3 regions of the Actinopolymorpha sp. NPDC004070 genome follow, and region 2 is predicted to be linked to each of the others. Evidence: riboswitches for the same ligand, from Rfam matches in the RefSeq annotation. Region 2 holds a riboswitch; each other region holds the start of a gene.
The links. A riboswitch is a leader RNA that binds a small molecule or an ion and turns the genes downstream of it on or off. The one in region 2 is predicted to bind cyclic di-AMP.

Region 1: linked by a shared signal. The riboswitch ahead of ABZV93_RS21250 (NlpC/P60 family protein) and the one ahead of ABZV93_RS10005 (NlpC/P60 family protein) in region 2 are both predicted to bind cyclic di-AMP.
Region 3: linked by a shared signal. The riboswitch ahead of ABZV93_RS09005 (transglycosylase family protein) and the one ahead of ABZV93_RS10005 (NlpC/P60 family protein) in region 2 are both predicted to bind cyclic di-AMP.

Annotation. Positions count from the first base shown of each region.
Region 1 covers NZ_JBEXMJ010000011.1:244,249-253,994, reverse strand. The annotation lists gene ABZV93_RS21265 (ABC transporter substrate-binding protein) at 1-461, shown strand, start outside; gene ABZV93_RS21260 (alpha/beta hydrolase family protein) at 541-1,308, opposite strand; gene ABZV93_RS21255 (hypothetical protein) at 1,447-1,602, opposite strand; cyclic di-AMP (ydaO/yuaA leader) riboswitch at 2,110-2,297, shown strand; gene ABZV93_RS21250 (NlpC/P60 family protein) at 2,307-3,440, shown strand; gene ABZV93_RS21245 (methyltransferase) at 3,665-4,357, shown strand; gene ABZV93_RS21240 (hypothetical protein) at 4,398-4,682, opposite strand; gene ABZV93_RS21235 (exo-alpha-sialidase) at 4,691-5,806, opposite strand; gene ABZV93_RS21230 (helix-turn-helix transcriptional regulator) at 5,845-6,660, opposite strand; gene ABZV93_RS21225 (HEAT repeat domain-containing protein) at 6,836-7,378, opposite strand; gene ABZV93_RS21220 (phosphocholine-specific phospholipase C) at 7,630-9,729, shown strand.
Region 2 covers NZ_JBEXMJ010000004.1:254,867-264,612, forward strand. The annotation lists gene ABZV93_RS09995 (M48 family metallopeptidase) at 1-1,176, opposite strand, end outside; gene ABZV93_RS10000 (hypothetical protein) at 1,633-2,958, opposite strand; gene ABZV93_RS10005 (NlpC/P60 family protein) at 3,133-4,152, opposite strand; cyclic di-AMP (ydaO/yuaA leader) riboswitch at 4,163-4,331, opposite strand; gene ABZV93_RS10010 (hypothetical protein) at 4,534-4,875, opposite strand; gene ABZV93_RS10015 (NYN domain-containing protein) at 5,062-6,384, opposite strand; gene ABZV93_RS10020 (class I SAM-dependent methyltransferase) at 6,747-7,508, shown strand; gene ABZV93_RS10025 (DEDD exonuclease domain-containing protein) at 7,604-9,373, shown strand; gene ABZV93_RS10030 (Lrp/AsnC ligand binding domain-containing protein) at 9,414-9,695, shown strand.
Region 3 covers NZ_JBEXMJ010000004.1:21,416-31,161, reverse strand. The annotation lists gene ABZV93_RS09025 (TldD/PmbA family protein) at 1-1,043, opposite strand, end outside; gene ABZV93_RS09020 (glycosidase) at 1,158-2,255, opposite strand; gene ABZV93_RS09015 (anti-sigma factor) at 2,325-3,182, opposite strand; gene sigK (ECF RNA polymerase sigma factor SigK) at 3,179-3,781, opposite strand; gene ABZV93_RS09005 (transglycosylase family protein) at 3,995-4,693, opposite strand; cyclic di-AMP (ydaO/yuaA leader) riboswitch at 4,698-4,855, opposite strand; gene ABZV93_RS09000 (DNA repair exonuclease) at 5,331-6,488, shown strand; gene ABZV93_RS08995 (AAA family ATPase) at 6,499-9,351, shown strand; gene ABZV93_RS08990 (GNAT family N-acetyltransferase) at 9,361-9,746, shown strand, end outside.

The sequences.
Region 1 (9,746 bases), on a different contig from region 2:
GGGGCTTCGAGATCGGCACCGGTTTCCTGCCCGAGCACGAGGGTGCCTTCGGTTGTCCCACCGGGGGCAGCGGGTTCGGGATCCTGCGGGACGCCCCGGCCGAGCGTAAGCAGGCGGCGTTCGAGTTCCTGCGGTTCCTCGCCCAGCCCGCGAAGTCGGCGCAGTGGACGATGGCCAGCGGTTACCTGCCGGTGGTGAAGGCGGCCCAGAAGGACCCCAAGCTGGTGGCGCTGACCAAGCAGGACGACAACTTCTCCACCGCCCTGCGGCAGCTGCCGAAGACCAAGCCGCAGGACCTCGTTCGCCCGCTGGTGTCCAACGCCGGTTACATGATGGACGTCGGCCTGCAGAAGCTGTACTCCTCCACCGAGTCGGTGGATGCGGTGTTCGGCCGGCTGCAGAAGCAGCTGCAGTCCAGGGCCGACCTGATCGAGGAGAGCTACACCAAGCACTACAAGTAGCCGTCGGCGGTAGCCGGCAGTCAGAGAGCCGGAGTGGTGCCCCGGGCGGCAGGTCCGCCCGGGGTCGCTCAGCCTGCCGTCAGGACAGCGGCAGCCAGCGGAGCACGTCCTGGATCTTGCGGTCCCACAGGCCCCACTCGTGCTCGCCCGGCTCGTACTCCACCGTGACGGGCACGTCCAGGCGCCGGGCGGTGTCGACGAACGCTTGGTTGTGGGCCAGCAGGTGATCCTCGGTGCCGCAGGAGACGTGTAGCGCCGGCAGCTCCCGGCCGGACTTCGCGGCCTGCTCCAGCAACCACAGCAGGTCGTTGTCGGTGCCGCGGACCTCGTCGCCGAAGACCCGGTCGATGAGCCCGCCACGGCCTTCCCGCAGACCGGGGTCGGCCACGTCGAGCGCACCGGAAAGGCTGGCCGCCGCCGCGAAGCGTTCCGGCTGGCGCAAGGCCCACTTGACGGCGCCGTACCCACCCATCGACAGGCCGGCGACGAACGTGTCCTCCCGCCGGTCGGACACCCGGAAGAACCGGCCGACGAGCGAGGGAAGCTCCTCCGAAAGGAACGTCCAGTAGCGGTTGCCGTGCAGTTCGTCGGCGTAGAAGCTGCGGTGCACAGCAGGCATGACGACCGCGAGGCCGAGGGTGGACACGTAGCGTTCGATGGACGTACGCCGCAGCCAGATGGTGTCGTCGTCGCTCAGACCGTGCAGGAGATAGAGGACGGGGGCACCGCCTTCGCGTGCGGCCCCGGACATCCCGATCTGGGTGGTCGTCTCCTGCGGCAGGATCACCGTCATCGAGGTGCTGAGCTCGAGTGCCTCGGAGAAGAAGTCGCAACGCAGCAACGCCATCGGCGGAAGTCCTTCACTGTGGCCGGAAAAGCACGTCGCTGGCAGCCTTCCCGAAGGAAGGCTGCCAGCGCAACGGCCGAACCCGGTCGCCCGCCGTCATGCGGCGGATGGACCGGTTGGCTCAGAGGACCGCTCGGGTCAGAACCAGACCTTCCGGCCACCGACCGGCCGGCCGATAGCTCCGAGGATGAAGAGCACCACTCCGATGACCAGCAGGATGATGCCGATAGTCGAGAGGATCGAGATGCCCAGGGCGAAGCCCAGGATCGTGAGGATGATGCCGAGGATGATCACAGTGACTGCCTCATCTTTTCTAGGGGGTCACCGGGCGGGCGGTTAACCGATCCGCACCGGGGTTTTCGGTGCTGCAGCGTAGCGGTCTTCCGGGGCTGTGTCCGGGATCCGTATCCAGACTGTGATCATTCGCCGTATGTGGCCGCACTGCGATGTTCCGATGTCCTGCCGCAGCCAGGCATGCGCGCGCTGCGGCCCCTTGCAGGCCGGCACCCGTGGTCGCGCCGAGATGCTTCCGCGCCGGCTGGGGCAGGTTCCGCGCCCTCTTACTACTCGGGCCCCCACGCCGTACGACGCGCGACGACGGGTCGGGAGGGCGTCGGTGGGCGTCCTCGACGACCTGTGACTTGGCTGTTCGCCGCTGTGATCCCACGACGCGGGAACAAACTTTGCGAATGTCGAATCTCCGGACAACTTCTCGGGGGTGCCGGTGTTGATTGATCACGGACTGGTCACTATGGTCTCCATCAGATATCTGTCCAGTTTGAGTCGGCCGTCCCGGTCGGCGCAGATGTCTCGCTTAGTCCCTGTTGGGTCGATCCGAGTGGATCGGTCCTGCGGGGAGCCGGGGAACCACATGTTTTCTGGGGTGAATCGGCAGGCGTGACGGTCGCACCTTGACCGCCAGGTCCGCCGTAGGGCAACTTCCCGGCCCGAACCCGTCAGCTCACCCGGTAGGCGTTGAGGAAGAAAGGCATCCGCCTGTGACAACCCGCAGGGCCCGATCAGGGCGCGCGTTGTTCGTCGTCGGCACCACCACGGCGACGCTGGCCGCGCTGGTCGCGCTTCCTGGTTCGAGCTACGCCGAGCCGTCGACGCGCAGCATCGGCGAGGTCCGACAGCAGGTCGACGAGCTGTACGCGAAGGCCGAGAAGGTCACCGAGCAGGCCAACGAGCTGGGTGACAAGATGACGGCCATCAACCGCCGGGTCCGTAGCCTCGACGCCGACGTCACTCGCCAGCAGCAGCGGGTGAGCGCGCTGCGTGGCGACATCGGTCAGTTCGCCGCGGCTCAGTACCGCGCCGGCAACGTCGACATGACCGCCCAGCTCGCGGTCTCGAAGGACCCGAACGAGTACCTCGCCCGGATGCGCACTGTCAAGGTCGTCGACGCGCAGCAGGGCGACATGCTCCGGCAGCTGCAGGAGGGCCAGAAGAGGCTCGCCGAGCAGCGCGCGGCCCGGTCGGCGGAGCTCGCGAGTTACCGCGAGGCCAAGAGCCAGGCCGACGCCCGCCGAAAGACCGCACTGCGTAACGTCGCGGAGGCCAAGGCGCTGCTCGAACGCCTCACCGCCGAGCAGAAGCGGCGCATCGCGGCCGCCGAGAAGGCTGCACGTGAGAAGGCCGCCCGCGAGCAGGCCGCACGGGAGCAGGCCCAGTCCCGGTCGACCCGCAGCACCGGCGGTGGCCGCACCACCCCGAAGTCCGACCTCCCGTCCAACCCGGGCCCCGCGCCCGCCCCCAAGCCTGCTCCGGCTCCCTCCGGCAGTGGCCGCGGCGCGACCGCCCTGGCGTTCGCCAGGGCCCAGCTCGGTGAGCCGTACGTCTTCGGTGCGGCCGGCCCCAACAGCTGGGACTGCTCCGGCCTCACCATGGGCGCGTGGCGCGCGGCCGGCGTCTCGCTGCCCCACTCCTCGCGTTCGCAGTACGCCATCTCCACCAAGATCTCCAAGTCGCAGCTGCGGCCCGGCGACCTGGTGCTCTTCTACAGCGACCGTCACCACGTGGGCATCTACGCGGGCAACGGCATGGTCATCCACGCGCCGCGCCCGGGTAAGACCGTCGAGTACATCAAGATGGCGTACATGCCCTACGCCGGAGCGGTGCGGCCCGGCTAGGCCGCGCACCCTCCGCGCCCCCCGAACCACGACAGGCGTTGATGCCGGAACCCCCCGCTGGCGTCAGCGCCTGTCGTGCTGTCCAGCTCCATGTGCACCGCGTTCTCCCGCGGTCACCCGCCTCGTTCGGGCGGACCGCGCGGTGGGCGGCCACCAGGGAGCTACCTGCCCGGTTGCGTCGTTGACCGAACGAGAAGTGCAACCGAGCGGGAGGAGTGGCCGGAATGGAAGTACGACGGCGAGAGGGCTACCACGGCACCGGGCCGGGAGCGATCACACCGGACGGCTGCGCGGTCGAGCTCTACAGCAGGATCCCCGTGGACGACTCGCCCGACCTGATCGCCGCGTCGGTGCCGGCCGACGCCACGATCCTCGAGCTCGGCTGCGGCGTCGGGCGGACGACGCACCCCCTCCTCGAGCGTGGGTTCACGGTGACCGCGGTGGACGAGTCCCCGGAGATGCTGGAACGCGTCCGAGGTGCTCGCACCGTGCTCAGTCCGATCGAGACGCTGGACCTCGGTGAACGCTTCGACGTCGTGCTCCTGGCGTCGTTCCTGGTGCATGCCGGATCAGAGGATGTCCGCCGGGGGTTGCTGCGTACCTGCCTGAACCATCTCGCGCCGGGCGGATGCGTGCTGATCCAGCGGGAAGGCCGGGACTGGCACGACGTGGTCCCCCGGGAGCGCCCGATCGGCGACGGGGTCGCCCGGGTCGTCTCGTCCGAACCCGTCGGCCCCGGCGTGAACTCGGTGCTTTTCGAGTACGCCTTCCCCGACGCGGTGTGGACGCAGACGTTCCTCTCCCGGCCGCTGACCACCGAGCAGTTCGAGCAGGCGCTGGCCGAGGTGGCGCTGCGGGTGGACGCCTACCTCACCGAGGACGGAACGTGGGTACGCGCCGTCCCCGTGACGACCTGACCGACGGACCAGCCCGCCGGGCGGCCGGCTGAACTGCCGCTCAGCCGCCCGCCATGGCGCCGACCACCAGGAACGGCTCGGTGCCATCGGCCACCTCGCCGGGCAGCGGCTTGTCGGGATCGTCGTGGGAGAGGTCCTGCTGGCACGCGAAGAACCGGACGAACGCCCGCCGCCGGCGAGTCTTCGGGTCGCGGATCGTGCCCCGCAGCATCGGATAGCGGGCCTCCAGAGCGTCCAGCACCAGCGCCTGGGTCGGCTCGCCGGGCACCTCCAGCCGCACCTCGCGGTCGGCCCCCGACAGGCTGCGCAGGTGCGCGGGGAGCACGACCCGGATCATGGCAGCGTCTGGACTTCGACGGACAGGACCGCCGGCAGATCGCGCACGATCGGTGCCCAGGAGTCGCCGGCGTCGGCGGAGGCGTAGACCTGGCCGCCGGTCGTACCGAAGTAGACACCGCAGGAGTCCAGCGAGTCGACCGCCATCGCGTCGCGCAGCACGTTGACGTAGCAGTGGCTCTGCGGGAGCCCCTTCGTCAGCGGCTCCCAGTCGTTGCCGCCGGTGCGGCTGCGGTAGACGCGCAGCTTCCCCTCGGGCGGGAAGTGGTGGGAGTCGCTGGTGATCGGGACGACGTAGACGGTCTCCGGCTCGTGCGCGTGGACGTCGATCGGGAAGCCGAAGTCGGTGGGCAGGTTGCCGCTGATCTCGTACCACGAGTCGCCGGCGTCGTCGCTGCGCATGACGTCCCAGTGCTTCTGCATGTACAGCACGTCCGGGCGGGACGGGTGCATCGTGAGGCGGTGGACGCAGTGGCCGACCTCGGCATTCGGGTCGGGGATGCCCTCGGACTTCAGGCCGCGGTTGATCGGCTGCCAGCTCTTGCCACCGTCGTCGGTGCGGAACGCCCCGGCGGCGGAGATGGCGACGAAGATCCGCTCGGGGTCGGTGGGGTGGAGCAGGATCGTGTGCAGGCACATGCCGCCGGCGCCGGGCTGCCAGTGGGACCCGGACCCGTGGTTGCGCAGGCCGGGCACCTCGGCCCAGGACTGGCCGCCGTCGGTGGTACGGAACAACGCGGCGTCCTCGACTCCGGCGTAGACGGTGTCGGGGTCGCTCGCCGAGGGCTCCAGGTGCCACACCCGGGCGAACTCCCAGGGGTGCGGGGTGCCGTCGTACCACTGGTGGGTTCCGGGAGTGCCGTCGTAACTGAAGTCGTTGCCGACCGGCTGCCAGGTCTTTCCGCCGTCGTCGGAGCGCTGCATCACCTGACCGAACCAGCCTCCGGACTGCGCGGCGTACAGGCGGTCGGGATCGGCCGGCGACCCCTTCACGTGGTAGACCTCCCAGCCGGGGAAGTGTGGTCCGTCGACGTTCCAGTCCTGGCGCCGGCCGTCGGAGGTGAGGATGAAGGCGCCCTTGCGGGTGCCGACCAGAACGCGTACGCCGCTCACTGTGTGCTCCTTCGTCGCGGCCCGCGCCGCGCAGCTGTCTACCCTGCGTGCCCCGAGGTCAAGCTAGCGGTCCGACCGGCCGCCGTCTTCTCCAATCTTGCGCTTCCGCAGGCCAGTGGCGGTAGCGCCACGACGACAGGCGCGGACCAGGACGGCGTGAGGTCGAGGTGGACGTCGCGGTGGATCGGCGGCGCGCTCGGCGTCACTCGCACCGGCCACGGCGAGTGACCGCTGACACCGCACTCGGGGAGGAGCTGCCCCAGCGGGTCGGCGCGCCCGGGCAGTGCGGCGGCGAGCAGCCAGTAGCTGCCCGGTGGGACACCGGTGAGGACGAAGGAGCCACCGTCGTCGAGCAGGGCGCCACTCACCGGCGTGCCGCGTGGGGCACGCCGGGTGAACACGCCGACGTAGACGGCGGCGGAACCGCCCAGCGCGGCCACGGCGGCGGGGCTGAGCTGGGCGACTCCGGCGACCACGCCGCCGTGCGGATCACCGCCTGGCCGGCTCACCGGCCGCGGCGGTCCGTCCGCGAGTGCCTCCGGGATCCGCCGGAACTCGCGCGGTCCGACGCCGACGGAGGCCGCGAACCTGCTGGTGAACGTGCCCACGGAGGTGAAGCCGACCGCGAAGCAGACGTCGATGACGCGTTCCTCGCTGTCGAGCAGCAGCCGCTTGGCGTGCTGGAACCGGTGCGCACCGAGGAACTGGCCCGGTGGGAGGCCGAGGTGGCGTTCGAAGATCCGGGAGAGGTGGAACGGGCTGTAGCCCACGTGGTCGGCGACGTCGCCCAGGTGGATCGGCTCGGTGGCATGCTCGGCGAGGAAGCGTGCCGCCTTGACCGCGACCTCGTGCATCGCCTCGCACCGCCGTACTGCGTGTGAACGCCGTCGTTTCCTCTGCTGACAGTGCTGACAGTGCTGACAGCCGGACCGGCGGGCCCACCCTAGAGGATGGGCCCGGCCGGCTCCAGCACCTCGCCTACACCGTTGCCGACCCTCCCCGGGTAGTTACAGGCGCTGGTGACGCCGACTATATCGAACACACGTTCGAGCCGCCACTCTTCTGGCAAGACGCATTGCGGGCCACCGGCCGCGTCTGCACCTGCCGGCTCGACCCGTCCGGGCTGCGGCGCGCCGAGGAGAAGTACAGCGCCTTCTCGGCCTTGGAACGCAGCACCGGGTCCGTCTCGTCCCGGAGCACTCGGCGGAACGCCCTGAGGATGCGCGGCTCCATCGGGTTCTTCCACATCATCAGTCCGGCAGCGGCCCGGCGGACCCGCAGGCTCCGGTCGCTGCGGAGCTTCTCCAGGACGACGCCCACGACGTCGATCGGGAAGCAGGCGGAGTCGTCGGGCTTGCAGGCCTCGCAGGCAAGGGTGTGCAGCGCCGCCTGGCGGACCTTCTTGTTCCTGTCCTCGGCCGCGGCCAGCATGCGGTTGGCGACGGTGGTGTCGAGCTCGTGGTGGTCGAGCAACCGGCAGGCCCAGTAACGCATCGCCGGGTCGGGGTCGCTGACCGCCTCGAGGAGGCCGGCGCGATCCAGGTGGGCCAGCCGATCCCGGGGAGTGTCCATGGCTTCCTCCGGATGACGTCGAGATGACGTCCGGGGACGAGAGGCAGAAAGGCCGCCCCGCCGAACTTCACACCAGGACCGAGGTCCTGCGTCGCTCCATCCGACGGGGTCGGCGCGTACGACGCTACGACCGCACGTGCGCGGACCGCAACGCGTTTGTTCGTCCCGCGATCCCGGGACGTCACCAACCGGCCACCGCGGGATCGGTCGCCGTTGGAGACAGGTGCACCCACCGCGACGACACTGCGTACGTGACCCAACTCTCTCGTCGCCGCCTGCTCGGCTCGGCCGCGGCCACCGCGGCCGGAGCGGGACTCGCGTCCGTGCTGCCACCGTCCCTGCATCGTGCGATGGCCGCGCCGATGCGGCCGGGTGGACTGAAGGCCGTCGAGCACGTCGTCGTGCTCATGCAGGAGAACCGTTCCTTCGACCACTACTTCGGCACGATGCGCGGAGTCCGGGGGTACGGCGACCGCACGCCGTTGCTGTTGCCGAGCGGGCGACCGGTGGCGTACCAGCCGCGACCCGGCGGCGGAGAGGTGCTGCCGTTCTCTGTCCGCGAGGGCGCCGAACGAGCGCACCGCGACCCCTCCGACATCCAGTACCTCGGTGCTCTGGACCACAGCTGGCCGGGGAGCACCAAGGCCTGGGCGCGCGGCTGGTACGACGACTGGGTGGCGGCGAAGACCGAGGCGACCATGGCGTACTACGAGCGGCGCGACATCCCGCTGCAGTACGAGCTCGCGGACACCTTCACCTTCTGCGACGCCTACCACTGTTCGGTGTTCGGCTCCACGAACCCGAACCGCAACTACCTGTGGAGCGGCACGGTCGGCTACGAGCCCGGCACCACGCAGCGAGCGGTCACCAACGCGGCGTACGACTACGACCACCCGGGCTATGAGTGGACGACGTACCCCGAGCGCCTGGAGGCCGCGGGCATCTCGTGGCAGATCTACCAGGAGTGGGACAACTTCACCGACAACGCGGTGGAGTACTTCCGCCGGTTCAAGCAGGTGGGTACGAAGGCGCTGACGGCGGTGGAGGAGAAGTTCCGTACCACCGAGGAGCTGTACTCCGCGTTGTTCGACCGGCCCGAGGCCGAGCGGCGCAAGCTGCTGGACCAGTTGGCCGCCGGGCGGGCGGGACTGTCCGCGGCCGAGCGCAGCCTGTTCGACCGGGCGCTCTACCGCAGCGAGCCGGAGAGCCTGGTGCCCCGGCTGCGCGCCGACATCGCCGCCGGCAGGCTGCCGAAGGTGAGCTGGCTGGTGCCGTCGGCGGTGGACTCCGAGCACCCCGGATCCTCGACCCCGGTGGGCAGCGCCAACCTGATCCACGACGTGCTGGACGCGCTCGCCGCCGATGTGGACACGTGGTCCGGGACGGTGCTGTTGGTGAACTTCGACGAGAACGACGGGTACTTCGACCACGTGCCGCCGCCGGTGCCGCCGCGTCCGGCGTCCGGCAACGGCGACGACTGGTACGACGGTCAGCCGATCGGGCTCGGTCCGCGGGTGCCGATGACGGTGGTCTCGCCCTGGACGATCGGTGGACACGTCGACTCACGGGTCTTCGACCACACGTCGGTGCTCCGGTTCCTCGAACGCTGGACCGGCGTACGGGAGCCCAACATCAGCAGCTGGCGCCGCACGGTCTGCGGCGACCTCACCTCGGCGTTCGACTTCGACCGGCGGGGCCGGGCGCCCCGGCTCGGCAGTCCCGGGCCGGTGCCCGCCCCGATCGACCGCTGGCACCCGCAGGCGCCAACGGACCAGTCGGTGCCGCCGCAGGAGCCCGGCCACCGTCCGGCGCGCGCCCTGCCCTACCGCCCCGCCGTACGCACCCGGCTCGAGCGGGGTGGCCGGCTCGCGCTGACTCTCAGCAACGACGGACCGGCCTCGGCGCACTTCGCGATCTATCCGTACGCCGGGGAGTTCGCCGACCCGCTCCACCTCGACGTGCACGGGAGCCACGTCGAACGGGTGCAGGTGTCCGGCGGGCGGTACCGGCTCGGCGTGCAGGGGCCGAACAGGTTCTGGTACGAACTCGCCGGGACGGTCGCCGGTACGGCCGCCGGGGTCGACGTCCGGGTCGCCGGGCCGGTCGGCGAGGACCGCATCCACCTCCAGGTGAGCAATGCCAGTGGGACAGCCGTCACCCTTCGGCTGCGGGCCCTCGACCATGGCGACACCGACCGGACGCTGAGGCTGGCCGGCAGGCACCGGCGGCTGGTCGAGTGGCCCGTCGACGAGGGGTGGTACGACGTCGAGGTGCAGGCGGTGGAGGACCCGACGTTCCGCCGCCGGCTCGTCGGCCGGATCGAGGACGGACGGGCGGGGCGAACGGCCTGAGGTTGCGCGGGCCCGCC
Region 2 (9,746 bases):
CGTGGCGTAGAAGACGTACAGCACCGGCGCGGGGGTCAGGTCGCTGCGGTTGGACACCGCGAGCCAGCGCTGCACCTCGGCGTACCCCTGCGGGTCCCTGGTGAGGTCGAGGGCGTGCACGTCCGCGCTGGCCTCGATCCGCCTGGAGATCGCGTTCTGCAGCGGCAGGCTGGCCTGCATGCCGATCGCGCTGAGGGCGATGACGAGCGCCACCACCCGCGGGTCGGCGGCCGACCCGACACCTGCCCGCCGGCGCAACCTGGCCGAGTCCAGCAACAGCGCGAGCGCGACCATCCCGGCCGCCACCCCGACCGCGCCCACCACGGTCCCGCGCAGCACGTCGTTGTGCTTGGCGTGGCCGAGTTCGTGCGCGACGATCAGCCGCACCTGGTCCGGCGTGGCGTCGGCCAGCAGGGTGTCGTAGACGACGATCCGGCGAGTGGAGCCGAACCCCGACACGTAGGCGTTCAGCCGGGTGGTGCGCCGGGACTCGTCGGCGACGAGGACGTCCTTGACGGGTACGTGGTCGCGGGCGGCCAGGTCGAGCAGGTCCGTGCGCAGCTGCCCGGCCGGCATCGGGGTGAAGTGGTTGTAGAGGGGCTCGACCAGGACGGGATACGCGAACGATCCGGCCACCACCATCCCGGCGCCGATCGCCGACCCCAGCGCCCACCACCAGCGCGGGAACCTCCGGACCAGGGCCAGCATGCCGACCAGCAGCGCGGCGGTGACCGCGAACGTCACCGCGAAGGCGATCGCGGTGTCCCCCGCCCAACCGGCGAAGCTCTGCGTGGACACCCCGCTGTCCCTGCGGACGAACTCCAGCCACAGGTCGAACGGCAGCACCAGGATCCGTACCGCCAGCGTCACCGCGAAGGTCCCCAGCACGACCCGAAGCCACCACCTTCGTACGCGGGGCAGCAGGCGGCCGGCGATCCGAGCGCCGGTCCTGGTCAGGCCGAGCCACGCCGAGACCACCAGCCCGGCCAGGCCGGTGAGGTACGCGGGAGCGCGCACCAACTGCTGGAACGCCACGCTGCTGGCGATCTCGGTCCGGTCGAAGTCCTCGGTCAGCGGCGCGGTCGACGTCGGCAGCAGCACACTCGTGCGAGCCCACGGACTCCACGGAGTGGTGAGAAGGATCAGCACGACGAGCCCGGTCAGCAGTGCCGCCAATGCGAGTATCGCCGCGCCTCTGTCAATTCCCGGTTGACACGCTGACCCACAGCCCGGTTGACATCCCGGCCGGCACCCCGCGGCTTCGGGTTGGTACTCCGGCCGATGACGGCTCGTCCGGTGACGCACGGCCACCCGGCCGTGCACGATCTCTTGTGGGCCTGAGGAATCCGGCCGAGGCGCGGACTCTCGCAGGCGCACGTTCCCCCGTCGACGCACGTTCCCCCCAACGCACGCTCCGAGCCCGGCCGGCTAGGTTCCCCCGGCCCGCGGTCTCGCCATAATCCTCACCCCGTCGTCAGCCCGCCGTCGTCGGTTCAGGTAGTTGGGTGGTTGTCAACCAGTCCTTGGCAGCCAGTTGCCGGCCGGAGGCAGCCGACCTCTGGCCGGCCACGTCAGCCAGGCCGGCCAGGCCAGCCACGTCAGCCTGGCCGGCCGGTCGTCGTCGGCCGTGCTTCAGTCGTCGTCGCTGTGGTCTCGTACGTAGGCACGCCATCCCTGCACGAACCGGTCGGAGGACGTGCCGAGCACGCGCCGATAGACGCGCTCCTGGTCGGCCTTCGTCCGGGCACCGTCCATCGCGACGTAGAAGCGCAGGAGCGTGGCCTGGTCCCAGCGGTGCACGATGTAGCGGCAGGCCGTCCACGCCGCCTCGTACGCCTCGTCCAGCGCCTTGGCTCGTGGGTCGAACTCCGCACCGCCCGGCAACCCTCCCGGCGGGCCGCGTCGGTTCACGTCGCGCAGGAACTCGTGCGCGATCACCGCGGACGGCAACCCGGACCGGTGGAAGCCGACGTAGTCGGCGAAACCCTCTGACAGCCACACCGGCACGCCGCTCACGGTGGCGTGGGCCGCGACGTGGGTCGCCTCGTGGGTGAGGACGACGAGCCGGCCGAGACTGCCGATCCGGCCGAACGTGTGCGGGTTGACCACGATGTGCGAGGCGAGAGCCGGATCGGGTCGCCCGACCGAGGTCGTCACCGCCGCCACCGCGGTCTGGGTGTGTGAACCGACCCCGATCAGGCGTTCCATCTGCTGCTGGCTGGGCGGGACCAGAACGACGACGTACCGGTCCCAGCTTCTCCCCCACACCCCCGACACCCGCTGGACCGAGAGGTCGGCGGTGTGGGCGAAGCGTCGAAGCTCGTCCCGAGGGGCGGCTCCGGCCACCATGCTGTGCTCGCCGTGCACGACGTCGATCCGTTCGGTCAGCCACAGCGGCAGCGAGGAACCGGCATCCGGCCCTTCCCGGTCACCGGCGACGTAGCTCACTCCGTCGCGGTCCACGAACGCCATCCGCAGTGTGGTCCTCCACGGCTGGGTGTCGCCGCCCGCGAGCCGGAAGGAGAGTTCGGCCGAGGCGACCCAGGCGGACGGCCCGAGCGCGGCCCGCCGGGCCGGAGCGAACGCGTGCGAGTGGACGACCGGGGTGCCGAACCGCACCTGGCGCACCCGCATCCGCTGCAGGTTGTCGAAGGTACGGGCGGCTGTCGCGGCGAACGAACGGGCCCGCGGGTCGACCGTGGCGAGGTAGGCACGCCGGTCGTCCCGGCTGATCGCGGCGGCCTGCCGGCCGAGAACTTCCTGCGCGACCGCGACACGCTGAGCGGTGAGCTGTGCGCTCCTGGCGGCCGGCGTGGGCCGGACCGTCGGGGCGGCGGCCCATTCACGCGTGGGGCCGCGGGCGTCCAGTGAGCCGACCGCGGACGGAACGGCCGCTCCGGTCACCACCGCCACGGTGGACGCGAACACCCCGGACACCAGCAGGAAGCCGGCGACCAAGGCGGAGAGGGTCCGTGCAACGAACCGTCGGCGTGGAGCGACCCGACGGCGAACCCGCTGCGCAGAGTCGCCGATCACACCCGCATCGTACGGAAAGAGCTCGCCGCCTCTCCCGCTGAAAGAGGAGAGGCGGCGAGTGGACAGCTTTGTGCCGTACGAGGATTCCGCGGGACCCTATCCGGGTCGCACCGCTCCGGCGTACGGCATGTATCGCATCTGGATGTACTCGACGCTCTTGCCCGGGCGGGGCGCGTGCAGAACCATGCCGTTTCCGGCGTACAGGCCGATGTGGTGCCTGTCGGAGTAGAAGAGCACGAGGTCACCGGGCCGCAACTGCGAACGGGACACCTTGGCCGACATGGCGTACTGCGACCTGGAGGAGTGCGGAAGGGACACCCCCGCCTGCCGCCAGGCCATCATCGTCAGACCGGAGCAATCCCAGGTGCTCGGACCGGAGGCGCCGAAGACGTAGGGCTCACCCAACTGGGCACGGGCGAACGCCAGGGCGGTGGCACCCCGGCCGCTGCCGGACGGAAGCGGGATGCGCTCCTGCCCTCGCGAGGACCGGACCGCCGCCTGCTCGCGGGCCTGCACCCGGCGCCGTTCGGCGGCGGTGAGGCGGCTGAGCACGGACTTGGCCTTGGCGGCGTTGGCGTCGGCCTGCTTCTTCCGGGCCTTCGCGGCGTCACGGGCGTCGCGGAGGCGGTTCAGCTCCGCCTGCCTGGCCGCCTTCTGCTCGGACAGACGCTTCTGCTCGGACTGGAGCTGGCGGAGGAGGTCACCCTGCTGGCCCGCGAACGCCTCCGCGGTGCTCATCTGCGCGATGTACTCCTTGGGGTCCTTCGCGACCAGAAGCTGCACCGTGCTGTCGACGGCACCCGCGCGGTATTCTGCGGCGGCGTACTGGCCGATCTGGCCACGCAGTGCGTCCAGGCCCTTCTGCCGCCGGGCCACGTCGACGTCGAGCTTGCCGAGGCGGCGGCCGATGTCCCTGGTCTGGTCGTTCAGCTCGTTGGCCTGCTCGGCGGCCTTCTCCGCCTGCGCGTACAGGTCGTCGACCTGCTTGCGAACCTGGCCGATGTCGCGGCGGGGCTCGGCGTAACTGGCCCCGGGAACCGCGGCGACGAGCGCGACGGCGGCGGTGCCGACGGCGAGCAGCGCGCGCCCGGGTGGGCAGGTGCGGCGATTGGACATCGGGCGGTGAGCCCCTTCTCCTCGGACGCCTACCGGGTCAGCTGACGGGTTCGGGCCGGGAAGTCGCCCTACGGTGGCCCGCCGGTCAACGTGGACCGCCAGGGCCGCCGATTCACCCCGGAAACCTGGGTCCCCGGCTCTCCTCCGGGTGGCCGGTGGAGACTAAGCGGGTGCCCGCGCCGGCTGGGTAGCCGACTTACGCAGAACGGACACTTCGGGCGGCACTGTAGTGACCGCGCCCGAGACTTTTCAAATCCGACCGACGTCGTGCGCGCACATATCACCGAAACAGGTGCCGCTGTCCCGGGTCACGCCGACACGCGGCCGTCGCCGATCGTGGCGACTTCCACACTCCCCGCTCCCGGTGGTGTCCCGGACCGGTCACCGGGCGGCCGACATGCCGTTCCGGTGCGGCGTCTCCGGCTCCGCGAGCCACGGCGGGTGGTCGGGTGACCAGAGGCCGGATTCGGCCAGCACCCGCAATGCCTTCCGGTCCGCGTCGTCGAGCTCGAACCCCACTTCGCCGAACTCCGGCGGGGTCACTCCCGACGCCTCCAGCCACGCCGCGTCGACCGCGACCGGCTCCACCTGCGCCGGCGCGGGCCCGACGGGCTCGACGCCCACCGGCTCGATCGACGCGGGTGGCGCACCGAGAACGACCGCGACCACGCAGTCCTCACAGTGACGCTCCCGCACCGCGCAGCGATCGCACTGGATCCGCATGCTGCCCTCCGTCCGTCTCCTCGGCGGCCGTTCGCCCGGCACCTGGTGGCGCCTGTCTCGCGTCCGGCATCGCCGTTGCCGAAAACGTTAGACATGACCACCGACAGTGCCCTCGGACCAGAGTGGGGACGGTTCGCGCGGGACAGCTCGGATCGGCCCGGGGTGAGCCTCGAAACGATGCCGCGGTCAGCGCGCCAGCAGACGCACCAGCGCGTCGGAGGCGATCGGCCGGGCGCCGGAGCGGCGTACCCCGTCCGCGATCTCACGGTCGCTGGAGACGACCACCACCGGACGGCCCTCGGGCTCGGCCGCGACCAGCTGGCGGATCACGTCGTCGGCGCTGATCCCGGCCGGGCTGAACCGGACACGCACACCTCTCGGTGTGTTCAGCGGCGGCGGCACGGCGAGCTTCGCCCCGTCGAAGACGCAGGTCACCTCGGCGCCGGTCCGAGCGGCCACGCCGCCCAGCGCGGTCACCAGGCGGGTGCGCTGAGTCTCCAGCGGAAGGGTCGGCCAGGCCGTCTTGGTCACGTTGTAGCCGTCCACGACCAGGTGGACCTGCGGCACGGTGAGCAGCGTCTCCAGCGGTATGACGCCCTCCGGACCGGACGGCAGCCCACCGACGGCAGCTTCCCTCGCCGGCACCGAGTCGGCCGGCCGTGACTGGGTGGGCGGCAGTGCGAGCTCGCGCCGCAGCCCCTGGGCGGCGTCCACCAGCGTGTCCAGCAGCAGCCGCAACCGGACGCTCGCCAGGTCCCGGCCCTCCCTCGCGGAGCGGCGGTTCACCTCGATGGCGGCTTCCGCGTCCGCGATGCGCGTTCGCAGCCGGCGCAGCTCGGCGTCCGCACGGGCGGTGTCGGCCGCCGCCTCCTCCCTGGCCCGGGCGGCCAGCTCCGCCTGCCGGGCCGCCTCCTCCTCCGCCGCCCGTGCCCGCTCCCGGGCCTGGCGCAGCGTCCGCCGCAGGGTGGCGTTCTCCTCCTTCAGCGCGGCGAGCTCGTGCCGGCGGCGATCGCGTTCCTGGCGTACTCCGGCGCGCGCCTCGGCCACCTGCTCCCGCAACCGGGTGAGCGACTCCGACTCGCGCTCACCGGCCAGCGTGGCGGTCTCGCGTTCGAGCTGGTCGAGCACCTCGCCGACGACGACCTCCCAGCCCAGTGGCCGCAGGACGTACGCCGTGGCGGCGACGTCCATCGGATCGACCGCGGACGGCCGGCGCCCCTCGGCGACCGCCGCGGCGAGATCGGGCACGAGGTTCCGGATGCGGTCGGCCACGCGGGCACGGAAGTCCGCGTCGGCGTCGACGGCGGCCGCGATGGGGATGGCCGCCAGCCGGGCGCGCCGGCCCGGAGCGAACCGGGCGAACGGCCGCAGCGCGGACGGCACCTCGTCGGCGGCCAGCTCGCCGAGGGTGTCCGAGGCCATCCCGACGACGCGCTGGCGCACCGGTTCGGGCAGCGGCCGGCCGAGGTCGTCGGGCGGGTCCTGCGGCGCCGCTGCTCCGTTGCTCACGGCTGCGAGCGTATCGGCGCACCGGCTCGCTCGGGCGCAACTCCCGCCGCGGCCCCCGGCCGGAACACGTCGGTGGAGAATGCCCGGCATGCGACGTCTGCCACACGGTTACACCAACCGCACCGTCGGCGACGGTGCGGTGGTGGTCAAGGGCGTTCAGCACCCGATGGGAACCCGGCGGCGAAGGAGCGCGGCAGTGGGCCCGGCGCGCGGCCGCGACCGTGGCCTGGTCCGAATGAGAGCGCAGCGTGACGCCCGGAGGGCGACAGACGCTGGATGAGACGCTGAGCCGGACGCCCGGGCAGGCGCACACGGCGAGGTGGCGCCGAACGCCCGACCGAAGCGTGGTTAACTTCGCCAGCGTGACGACGAAGGACCGCGAGAACCTCCTCTACCAGCTGCGATACGCCCTGCGAAACCCGGCGAAAGTACCGCCTTACGCCCGGCGGCTCGCCCGGGACACGGTGCTGCGTCTTCGCAACCGCGACCACGTGGACTACTACCGGGCGGTGATGAAGTCCGACGCGTCCCGCAGCGCCGAGGCCGCGGTGGGCAGCAAGTCGCACGCACGCTGGCTGGCCCTGGGCCGGATGCAGTTCGACTACCTCGTCGAGCACGGTCTGAAGCCCGGCCACCGGATGCTCGAGATCGGCTGCGGAAACCTCCGCGCCGGACGGTTGTTCATCGATCACCTCGACGCCGGCAACTACTACGGGATCGACATCTCTCCCGACATCCTGATCGCCGCCCAGCTGACGCTGGTCGAGGACGGCCTGCAGGCCAAGCTCCCGCACCTCACACCGGTGCGCGACCTGAGGTTCGAGTTCCTTCCGGACGCGTACTTCGACGTGGTGCACGCGCACAGCGTCTTCTCCCACTCCCCGCTCCCGGTGATCGAGGAGTGTTTCGCCCACGTCGGGCGCGTCCTCGCCCCCAGCGGGTTCTTCGACTTCACCTTCGACCGCACCGAGGGACGAGAGCACCAGGTGCTGCGCGAGGACTTCTACTACCGCACCGAGACCCTCTTGCAGCTCGCCCAGCGGCACGGCCTGCGCGGAGAGTTCATGGCCGACTGGGAGAAGCGGCCGCACGGCCAGTCGAAGATCCGCCTGCGGCGCGCCTGACCGCCTGACCCGCGTTCGGTCCGCCACGGGCGAGGACCGGACCCCAGGCGCGCCGTTTCGGCCGGTTGTCGGTGGCCGCCCGTAGCGTCTGGCCCATGACCGTCGCGGAACCCTCCCTGCCCGTCCAGGCGAGCTTCGACGAGCTCGGCACCCCTTTGCGGGACGTGACCTTCTGTGTGGTCGACCTGGAGACCACCGGGAGTTCGCCGCAGCAGGCCGGGATCACCGAGATCGGTGCGGTGAAGGTCCGGGCGGGCGAGGTGCTCGGCGAGTTCCAGACGCTGGTCAACCCGGGCTCGGCGATCCCGCCGTTCATCGCCGTGCTCACCGGCATCACCGACTCGATGGTGGCCTCCGCCCCACCTCTCGGTGCCGCGCTGCCGGCGTTCCTGGAGTTCGCGCACGGCTGCGTGCTCGTGGCGCACAACGCGCCCTTCGACGTGGGATTCCTCCGGGCCGCCGCGCAGGAGCACGGCCGGCCCTGGCCGTCGTTCGAGGTCCTGGACACCGCCCGGCTGGCCCGTCGGGTCCTCACCCGCGACGACGCACCCAACTGCAAGCTCGCCACCCTTGCACGCTTCTTCCGTTCCGGCACCGTTCCCCAGCACCGTGCCCTCGGCGACGCCCGGGCGACCGTCGACGTCCTGCACGGGCTGTTCGAGCGTCTCGGCCCGCTGGGCGTGCACTCACTGGAGGAGCTGGCCGCGTTCAGCTCGCGGGTCTCCCCCGCCCAGCGCCGCAAACGCCACCTCGCCGACCAGCTGCCACACGCGCCCGGGGTCTACGTCTTCACCGACGACCGCGGCCGGGTGCTCTACGTCGGCAAGTCCAAGGACCTCCGCACCCGGGTGCGCACCTACTTCACGGCGTCGGAGACCCGTTCGCGGATGGGCGAGATGGTGAGCCTCGCGGCGAAGGTGACCGGCATCGAGTGCGCCACCCCGCTGGAGGCGGAGGTACGCGAGCTGCGCCTCATCGCCGCGCACAAGCCGCGGTACAACCGCCGGTCCAGATTCCCCGAGCGCGCGACCTGGCTCAAGATCACGGTGGAGCCGTTCCCGCGGCTGTCGCTGGTCCGCGAGGTGAAGGCCGACGCGGCGACCTATCTCGGTCCGTTCGGCTCGCGGCGGGTGGCAGAGCGGGCCGTCGCCGCGATCCACGAGGCGTTCCCCATCCGGCAGTGCACCCAGCGGCTCTCCCGCACCCCGCGCGCCGGCTCCGCGTGCGTGCTGGCCGAGATGGACCGGTGCGTGGCACCCTGCGTCGGCGCGGTCGACGTGCAGACGTACGCCACCCACGTCGACGCGATCCGGCATGCCGTCGCCGCCGACCCCACCCCGGTGATCGCGGCGGCCACCCGCCGGATCGGCCGGCTGGCGGCAGAGTCGAGGTTCGAGGAGGCGAGCGTCCACCGCGACCGGATGGCCGCGTTCGTCCGCGCCGCGGCACGCTTCCAGCGGATGAGCGCCCTGGCCCGCTGTCCCGAGCTGGTCGCCGCGAAACGCACCGACCAAGGCGGCTGGGAGGCACACGTCGTGCGGTACGGCCGGCTGGCCGCCGCCGGCGTCGTTCCCCGCGGCATGCCCGCACGCGCCGGGGTGGACGAGATCGTTGCCACCGCGGAGACGGTCGAGCCGCCACCGCCGCCCACGCCGGCCGCCACCGCCGAGGAGACCGAGCGGATCCTCGCCTGGCTGGAGCAACCGGGCGTACGCCTGGTCGAGCTGGCCGGTGAGTGGAGCTGCCCGGTCGGCGGCGCCCAGGCGCACACCGAGTGGCTGGACACCGCGTACGCCGCCCGTGACGACGTCGTACCCTGCCAGGACCGCAGGCGCCTGCGGCCGACCCACCGGCCGGCCCGATGAGGTGCCCGACCCCCATCACCCCAGGCGCCGAGGAGGCACCTTGATCACCGCCATCGTGTTCGTCCAGGCAGATGTCGCGCGCATCCCGGAGGTGGCCCAGGAGATCGCCCAGCTCGACGGCGTGAGCGAGGTCTACTCCGTCACCGGTGACATCGACCTGATCGCGCTGGTCCGCGTCCGCGAGCACGACCAGGTGGCCGACGTCGTGGCCGACCGGCTCAACAAGGTGCCGGGCGTGCTGTCCACCGAGACCCACATCGCGTTCCGGGCCTACTCCCAGCACGACCTGGAGGCCGCGTTCAGCCTGGGGATCCCCGAGTAGGACCCAGCGGCCGGGGGCCGTCCAACCCGACCCGAACGGCCGGCCGAGTGG
Region 3 (9,746 bases), 230 kb from region 2:
CGGGCGATTCGCCGGTCGAGCTGGTAGCCGACCAGGATGCCGTCCTTCACGATGTCCCAGGACTGGCCGGCCACGCCCTCGTCGTCGTACCCCACGGTGGCCAGGCCGTGCTCCACGGTGCGGTCACCGGTGATGTGCATGTGCTCGGAGCCGTAGCGCAGCGTGTTGAGCTTGTCGGGGGTCGCGAACGAGGTGCCGGCGTAGTTGGCCTCGTAGCCGAGCGCCCGGTCGAGCTCGGTGGCGTGCCCGATCGACTCGTGGATCGTCAGCCAGAGGTTGGACGGGTCGATCACCAGGTCGTAACTGCCGGACTCGACCGAGGGCGCCTTCAGCTTCTCGGTGAGCAGGTCGGGCAGCTCGGCCAGGCGGGCGTCCCAGGCCGGGTCGGTGAGGTATTCGTACCCACGGCCGACCGGCGGGGCGAGCACCCGCATCGAGTCGAAGCGGCCCGAACCGGGATCGGTGCCGTAGGCCTCGACGTCGGGGTTGAGCCGGACCCGCTGCTGGGTGGTCACCGTGCCGTGGCTGTCGGCGTAGAACTTCTGCTCCTTCACCTGCCGCAGGGTCGCGCCGACGTGGGCGACCCCGGTGCCGGCGAGGAGCCGCCGGCTCCAGTCGCCCAGCCGCTCCACCTTGTCGGCGGTGGCGACGGCGAACGGGTCGACGTCGTAGGCCGAGACCCAGGTGACGTCGCCGTGCACCGGCTCCGGGGCGAGCTCGATGCGCTCGGCGTTCATCCCGGCGGCGACCCGCGCCACCTCGACGGCGCGCTCGGCCACCCGCGCCGCCTCCTCGGGGGTGAGGACGACGCTCGCGGCGAAACCCCACGTCCCCTCGTGGACGACGCGGACCGCGAACCCGGTGTCCTCGCCGTCGGTGCTGCCCTGCAGTTGGGCGTCGCGCAGCGAGAGGTTCTGAGTGCGGATCCGCTCGAGCCGGAAGTCGGCGTGCTCGGCGCCCAGCTCGCGGGCGCGGGCGAGGGCGGCGTCGGCGAGCGTGCGGAGCGGAAGGCTGAGGAAGTCCTGATCGATCTTCTGCGGCACGCGCCCGAGCCTAGGGCATGCCGCCGACAGGCGGCCGTCGATTTCCAGGGCGCGTTCCGGGCGGGTTGTAGCGCGGGAAAGCGCCGGGCCGCACCGGAACGCGCCGACCCGTGTCTAGGTCGTACGGTCGGTGCGGTCCAGCCGGGCGACCCCGATCCGGGCGTCGGCCATGCCGTAGAAGACGTAGGTGCGGCCGGCGATCGTCTCCACCGCCGTGGGGAAGACGACGTTGGCGACGGTGCCGGTGCGTTCGTCGTCGGTCTCCGGCGTGAGCAGCGGCTCCGGCGTGCGGGCCAGCACCCGGCTGACGTCCAGGGCGTCCAGCAGCATCGCACCGGCGCCGTAGGTTACCCGCTGGGTACTCGGGTCCCAGCCGGGCGGGATGTGGCCGGTGACACCGTGGTGGATCACCAGCCAGCCCTCCTCGACCCGCATCGGCGGCGGTCCGGCGCCGATCTTCAGGTCCTCGTAGGGAAACTCCGGCTGGGCCACCTGGCGGTGGTCGTGCAGATGGGTGAGCGCGCGGATGTCCTGCTCGACCGCGGCCACCGGGACGTACGACACCCAGATGCTCGGGCGGTCGTCGTCCACACCGGCGGGCAGGTGGACGCCCTCGCCGGGACGGAACCAGCCGAGGTCCCACATCGGGCGGTGCAGCATGGCGTAGCAGGGCTCGCCGTCGGGCCCGGGAACCGGCTCGGGAAAGAACACCGCGTCCTTGTTGGGGAACAGGTTGAGGTCGGTGTCCAGATCGGGTTGGTACTCGAAGTGCACCGGGCCGAGGCGTCGCCAGCTGCTCAGGTCGTCGGAGACGGCGATGGCCAGCTTGGGGCCGATCGGGCCGTAGGCGACGTAGGTCATCACGTGCACGCCGAGGTCGGGCACCCAGGTGACCCGGGGGTCCTCCACGCCGGCGTTGTTGAGCCCGCGCTCCCAGCCCTCGTCGGGAGCCAGCACCACGCCGCGCCGATCCACGCTCACCGGCACGCCGTCGACGCAGTTGACCTCCGCGAGTCCCACCCGGGACACGTTGCCGGCCGCGACCATGCGCGGCAGGAGGTACAGCCGGCCGTCGGGGGTGTGCCCGCTGGCGGGATTGAGGACGCCCTCACTTTCCAGCTCGTTGTCCGGCTCCGGTGTCATCACCACGCCCAGCCGGGTGAGGGTGTACGGAACCTGGACGTGCGAAACCTCTGTCGCCTGCGTGCTCAACGGATCGGCCCCTCCCGAGATAGCCCCGCCGAACCTTAGCCTGAGCGTATCCGGGGCCACCGACAGGCGTCAGGCGAGCGGGACGGCCGCGACCGGCGTGGTGGTCGGTGCCGTCGACCCGCCCCGCGGCTCCACCGAGATGCCGAACGCGTTGGCGCCGCCGACACCGGACAGAACCTCGCTGACGCGTCCGGATCCGGTGACGTCGACGACACCGGCGGACCGGGCGTTCTTCCCGGCGATGAACCACAGCTGGTACGTGCGCCCCCGGGGCGGCGGGGACAGCCCGTCGAGGAGGACGACGGCCCGGCCGAGCCGCTGGGAGACCACGACGGTGACCTTCCCTCCGCCGCGGACGTCGCCGCGGACGGTTCGGGAGTCGGGGGCGGCCAGGACGGTCTCGATTCGCTGGCGTTCCTCGACGGCCTGGGCGGCCCGCTGCTGGGCCTGTTGGTACTGCACGACCCCCGCGCCGACCCCGATTCCGGCAAGGATGACAAGCGCGGCGGCCAGGGCGAGCAGTCCCCGCCGGCGAGGTTGCCGGCCGCGGTGTCCGTGGGTGGCCGGCTCGTGTCGCCCGGTGGCCGCCGGGCTGCCGGTGTTCCCCGAATCGTCCGGGCCGGTGGTCTGAGCGGAGGGACGGTCGGTGGGACGGCCGTTGCCGGAGCCGGGAGCCGCCTCCTGGCCGGTGGTCAGGATCGCGGCCAGGACCCTGGCGCGCAGCTGCTCCGGCGGTTCGGTGGCGGTCGCGGCGGCGAGGTTGGCCGCGACGGCGGCCAGTTCGCGTACCTCCTCCTGACAGGTCGAACAGGTGGCCAGGTGGGCCTCGAACTCGGCCAGCTCGGGTTCGGGCAGCGCGTCGAGCACGTAAGGCGCGGCCAGGGAGTGCAGGTCGGGTACGTCGGGGAGACCGGGAGTCGTCGTCATCGCGGGGCCCCCAGCTCGAGGTTGCCGATGCAGTCGCGAAGCCGGGCCAGCCCGTCGCGCATGCGGGTCTTGACCGTGGCCAGGTTGGCGCCGAGCACTTCGGCGACCTCGCGGTAGTTGTACCCCACGTAGTAGGCGAGGGTCACCGCCTGGCGCTGCAGGTCGGTGAGGGAGCCCAGGCAGCGGCGGACCTGCTCCTGCTCCAGGCTCGCCGTCACCTCCTCGACCACCTGGTCGTACGCGCGTGAGTTGTCGCCGGCCGCGGCCCGGCGTTCGCGGTCGGTGGCGGCCTGTTCGGAACGCACGCGGTCGACGGCCCGGCGGTGGGCCAGCGTGGTCGCCCAGGTGCGGACCGAGCCGCGGGAGGGGTCGAACCGGGACGCCGTACGCCAGATCTCGACGAACACCTCCTGGCTCACCTCCTCCGCGTGCGAGGGGTTGCGCAGCACGCGGCACACGACACCGAACACCTGGGATGCCAGCAGCTCGTAGAGCGCACCGAAGGCGTCCTTGTCGCCCAGGGCCACCCGGGGGAGGAGGTCGTCGGCGGTCGGCGACGTGTCACCCACCGGACGCGGTGGTCTGGGCGCGTCGTTCATCGGGACATCTTGGCGTGCGCCGTCGCCCGCGCGACGCGGCGGGGGCTCAGGGAGCGGCACGACCGGCCTGCTCGGACGACATGGCGTACGACATACCGGGCAACCTACCGGGCGAGGACAGGTCGGATGACCTGAACACCTGACGAGACGGACGAGCGCCCCGACCGCATGCCGCGGGCGGGGCGCTGATCCGGATGGAACGGGTGCGAGGGCTCAGCCGAGGCGGAGCTTCTCGTTCGGGAAGATCAGGTTGGGGTTGCTCCCGACCAGCTTCCGGTTGAGCTTCCACAGTGCACGCCAGCCGCCGTCGACGCCCTGCGCCTGCGCGATGGTGGACAGGGTGTCACCCGAACGGACCACGTAGTTGGCACCGGAGACCGCGTGCCGGGAGTGCGTGTGCCGGGTGTGCGTGTGCCGGGTCACGATCTTCGGCCGGGAGGTACCACGCGAGGAGCGCGAGCTGTGCTGCTTGCGCTCCTGGGACTGGGCCCGGGTGTTCGGCGTGCCGCCCTTGTCGGAGGAGCCGAGGCCCAGCTTCGCCGAGCATGCCGGCCAGGCGCCCCAGCCCTGCACCTTCAGTACCTTCTCGGCGATGGCGATCTGCTGCGACTTGGTGGCGTAGTCGGCGCGGGAGGCGTACTTGCCGCCGCCGAAGCCGGTCCAGGTCGAACGAGTGAACTGCAGGCCGCCGTAGAAGCCGTTGCCGGTGTTGATGTGCCAGTTGCCGCTGCTCTCGCACGCGGCGAGGCGCTCCCACGTGTTGGTGCTGGCGGCGTTCGCCGGAGTGGCGGCGGCAGCCATTCCGACCATGGGAACGGCGGCGGCGATGCCGGTGACGGCGGCGGTCTTCGTGACGCGCTTGGCGACGGTGTTCGTACGACTGGCGCCGCGGTGCTTGCCCTGATAGGCCATGAGTCTGTTCCCTCCCGTCGCCTGCGGAGTTAGCTGTCGGATTCGGGCGGGAGAAAGTGCCCGGCCGCACGAGGCGGCTTCACCCCAGGACCCGTTGCCGGGTCCGTATGTGGTTCCTCCGTCTCCGCCCGATGGAAGTACCGGGTCTGACGACAACCGCCGGGCGGAGCTAGGCGAAGCGGGTCGTAGCCGCCCCCGTTAGGCGCGACCGGCAATGACTGTACGGCGTGATCGTTTCGTTGCCAACCTGATCCAAAAGATTCACCCAAGTCGCGACCACGCTTGGTTTACCACGATGAAGTGTGCGCGGCGTGGACTGTGCCGAGCTCGGGACGAGCCCGAGAAGAGCCGGAGAAGACGTTCGCGAGAACGGCGCGATCGCTGCGAACACGGCGAAGTTGCTGGTGACAGCGTTGCGGTCGACGCAGTGACGGCCGCGAGACGATGGTATCGCCGCGCGGTCCGCGGGCACGAAGACCGGGCGGCGGAAGAACCTGCGACGCCGCCCGTGCGAGGCCGTGACATCGCCGGAAAATCCTTGTCGCGCCGACGGAAATCCTCCTCGTGGCTACGGCTTTCGTGGTCTCCGCGTGGCGAACGGGTGTTCGGGCGCGGGTCTCGCTAGCGTTCTGGCACGATGCCCGACACCACCATCAGGTTCCTGCACTCCGGCGACTGGCAGCTCGGGATGATGCGCCGGTTCCTCGGTCCGGAGGCGCAGGCGCGTTACGGCCAGGCCCGTGTCGACGCGATCGAACGTATCGGCGCGGTGGCCGCCCGCACCTCCGCGGCGTTCGTCGTGGTGGCGGGCGACGTGTTCGACGCCAACCAGGTCGACCGGAAGGTCGTCCTGCGGGCGTGTGAGGCACTGCGGGCCATCGCCTGCCCGGTCTATCTGCTCCCGGGCAACCACGACTCGCTGGAGCCGGGTTCGGTGTGGGCGAGCCCGATGCTCGCCGCGCACCTGCCGTCCCACGTCGAGGTGCTGCGCGACTCCGTCCCCCGTACGCCCGCGCCGGGTGTCGAGGTGGTCGGTGCGCCGTGGCGCACCCGCCGGCCGCTGCACGACCCGGTGGCCGAGGTGCTCGACGCCGACCCGCCCGCGGCGGGCGTGATGCGCGTGCTCGTCGGCCACGGGCAGGTCGACAGCCTCGCCCCCGACGTCGGTGAGCCCGCCCTGGTGCGCCGGCAGGCGCTGGAGGAGGCGATCGCCGCCGGCCGGATCCACTACGCCGCGCTGGGCGACCGGCACTCGCGTACGTCCGTCGGTGAGTCGGGCCGGATCTGGTACGCCGGTACGCCCGAGCCCACCCGGCCCGAGGAGGAGCATCCCGGCGACGTGCTGCTGGTGGAGCTGGCCACGGGGCCCGGCGGGCCGACCTGCACCGTCACCCCCGAACGCGTGGGCACCTGGCGGCTGCTCTCCCGCGTGGTGGAGGTGGACGGCGACACCTCACTGGACGCGCTGGACCGCTGGCTCGGCGAGCAGCCCGACAAGGCGCGCACAGTCGTCCGGCTCGGCGTGCGCGGCGCGCTGTCCGTCGCCGGGCTGACGCGCCTGGAGGTGCTGCTGGACGCGCAGACCGAGGTGTACGCCGCGATCCAGCGGTGGCGCCGGCACTGGGACGTCGGCGTTCTGCCCGACGACCAGATGCTGGACGACCTCCCGGTGACCGGCCCGGCCCGGGCCGCGCTGGAGGAGTTGCGCCACACCGTCGCCAGCGGCAGCGACGACGCCGCCGAGGCCGCCGACGCGCTCGCGCTGCTGCACCGGCTGGCCGGGGGAGCGGCATGAGGGGCGCGGCGTGAGGCTGCACCGGCTGACGTTGCGCGACTTCCGCGGAGTGGCCGCGCGCGACCTGGACTTCGACGAGGCTGGCGTCACCGTCGTGCTCGGCGACAACGAGACCGGAAAGTCCAGCATCCTGGAGGCGCTCAGCCTGCTGTTCGAGCTGCCGGACGACTCAAAGGCCGCGAAGCTGCGCGCGGTGCAGCCGGCCGGACGCGACGTACCCAGTGAGGTCGTCGCGGAGCTGACTCTCGGCGGGCAGCGGGTGCACTACCGGAAGCGGTGGTTCCGCCAGCGGCTCACCGAGCTCCGGGTCGACCCAGGTGGGCACACCTGGACCGGACGCGAGGCGCACGACGAGGCCGCGAGGTTGTTCGGCGCGCACGTGGACCAGAGCCTGTGGGCGGCGCTGGTCGTCGGACAGGAACACGCACTCGCCGTTCCGGCCGCCGGATCGGTGGCGGCGGTCCTCACCGCGCTGGACGAGTCCGCCGGCGGTGAGATCGACCACGGTGCGTCGGTGCCGCTAGTGGCGGCCGTCGAACGCGAGTACCAGCGCTACTTCACCCGGACCGGCCGGCCCAGCGGCGACTACGCCGAGGCGATCGCCCGGCGCGACCAGGAACGCGCGCGGGTGGAGGAAGCACAGGCGCAACTGGCCGAGGTCGAGCAGGACGTCGGCCGCGCCGAACGCCTGACCCGCGACCGCGCCACGATGAGTGCCAGGTTGCGCGAGCAGGAGACCCGGGTCGCGGAGCTCACCGACCGCAGGCAGGCGGCGGACGAACTGGTCGGTCAGGTCGACCGGCTGCGCCGCGACGCGGAGTTCGCCGCCGCGCAGGTCGAGTCCGCGCGGGCGGAGGCCGAGCGCCGGGCCGCGCTGGTCCAGGAGGTGAAGGAGCGCGACCGCGCGGCGACCGACGCCGAGGACGCGAGGCTGCGCACCTCCGCGGCTCTGCGGGCCGCGGAGCAGGAGTGGGAACGCGCCACCGCCGCCCTGCGCGTGGCCAGGGACGACCAGGCCGCGCGGCGGGCGGAGGTCCGCCGGCTCGACGCCCACCTGTCCCGGCTGCGTGACCGTGCCGACCTCGCCGACCTACGCGAACGCCTCGCCGCGGTGGAAGAGGCCCACGAGCAGGAACGCCGCGCCGCTGCCGCGCTCGAACGCTCGAACGTCGACGAGGCCGCACTGGAAGCCGTCGAGGCCGCGCACCTGGACGTGCTCGCCGCCCGGGCCGCGCTGGCCGCCGGGGCGCCGACGATGGTGGTCAGCCGCCTCGGTGACGCCGGTGTGGAGCTGTCCGGCGTACCCCTCGACGAGGATGACCGGGAGGTGACGGTCGACCGGGACACCACCGTCGTGGTGCCGGACGTGGTCGAGGTGACGGTACGACCGGGTACGGGCGCGGCCGAGCTCGCCGCCGCCACCGCGAGTGCCGAGGACGCCGAGCGGCGGCTGCTCGCGGAGCTGGGGCGGGCTGACATCGCCGCGGTCCGGCAGGCCGCCAGGGCCAGGGCGGAGGCCGAGCGAGCCCTGACCGTCGCTCGCGAGGTCCTCACCCGCCGGCTGGAGGGACGCACACTCGCCGACCTGACCGCCGCCCACGCCCAGCTGCTGGCCAGGGTCGGCGACGACCTCGACGACACCGACGACACCGACGACACCGACGAGACCGAGGACCCGGTCGACGACGACCTCGACGATCGCGCGGAGGACACCGCGGCCACGCTCTTCGACCCGGAGCCGGCTCCTGCCAAGAAGTCGTCGTCTGTCAAGAAGTCCCTGTCTGCAAAGGCTTCGTCGGCTGTCAAGGAGGCCTTGCCTGCCGAGGAGACGACGTCTGTCAAGGAGCCCTTGCCAGTGGAGGTGCCCCTGCCCACCACGCAGGAGGCGACCCGCGAGGCGCTCGCCCGCGCGCAGGCCGAGGACGTCGCCGCCGCGAAGGCGCTGGCCCGGGCCGAGTCTGCCGAGGCGGGCGTTCGTACGGCGTTCGAGACCGCGCGGGAGGAGGCGACCGAGGCGCGCGTGCGCGCCGAGCAGGCCGCCGAACGCCGCGCCGACGTACACGCCACGTTGGATCGGGACCGCGCCCAGCAGGGCGACGAACTCCTTGCCGCCGCGGTGGACAAGGCCGCGCAGGAGGCGGCCGCGATCGCCGCCGATCTCGCCGGGGCCGAGGACGCGGTTTCGCGCAGCGGATTCGCTCAGCTCGGTGAGCGGCTGGCGGAGGCGACGACGCTGCGCGCACAGCTGGCCGAGCAGGTCGAACACCTGCAGGACGAACTCAGCCGGGTGGAGGGCGCGCTGGAACGCGCCGGCGCGCAGGGACTGGCTACCGCGGCCGACCGCGCCCGGGCCGAGCTCGCCCACGCCGAGGAGCACCACGCCACCCTCGAACGCCGGGCCCTCGCGGCCGCCCGGTTGCGGGAGACGCTCGAACGCCACCGTGCGGAGGCCCGCCTCCGGTACGCCGCGCCGCTGCGCGACCGCATCGAGGCGCTCGGCCGGGTCGTGCACGGGCCGTCGTTCACGGTGAGCCTGGGCGCCGACCTGGAGGTGGAGGCCCGCACCGTCGACGGGATCCGGCTCCCGGTGTCGTCGCTGTCCACCGGCGCCCGCGAACAGCTCGCCACCCTGGTCCGGCTCGCCATCGCCGGCCTCACGGCCACCGACGGCAGTGGCGTCCCGGTCGTGCTCGACGACGCGCTCGGCTGGTCCGACCCGGGCAGACTGCAGGCGATGGGAGCGCTGCTGGCCCGCGCCGGTGCCGCCGGGCAGGTGATCCTGCTGACCTCCGCGCCGGACCGCTACGTCGGGACGGTCCCCGGCGCCCGGGTGGTACGAATCTGGGCAGGCGCCAGACCCTAGGCTGGCCCGGTGAACGACGCTGTTCGGCTGGTCCGGGTGACCGAGCCCCACAAGTCCGTCCTGGCCAACCTGCTGCAGCTCTACCTGTACGACTTCAGCGCCCTCAGGGACATCGAGCTGTCCACGCACGGGACGTACTCCTACCGCTATCTCGACCACTACTTCGTCGAGGCCGGCCGCGAGCCGCTGTTCATCCTGGTGGGTGACCGGCTGGCCGGGTTCGCTCTGGTGCGGCGCGAGGACGGGGTGAACCTCGTGGCGGAGTTCTTCGTCGTCTCGAAGCACCGCCGGCGCGGGGTCGGCCGGTCTGCGGCGCACGCGATGTTCCGCCGCTATCCGGGGGAATGGGGCCTCGACTACTACGAGTCGAACGACGGCGCCCGGCGGTTCTGGCC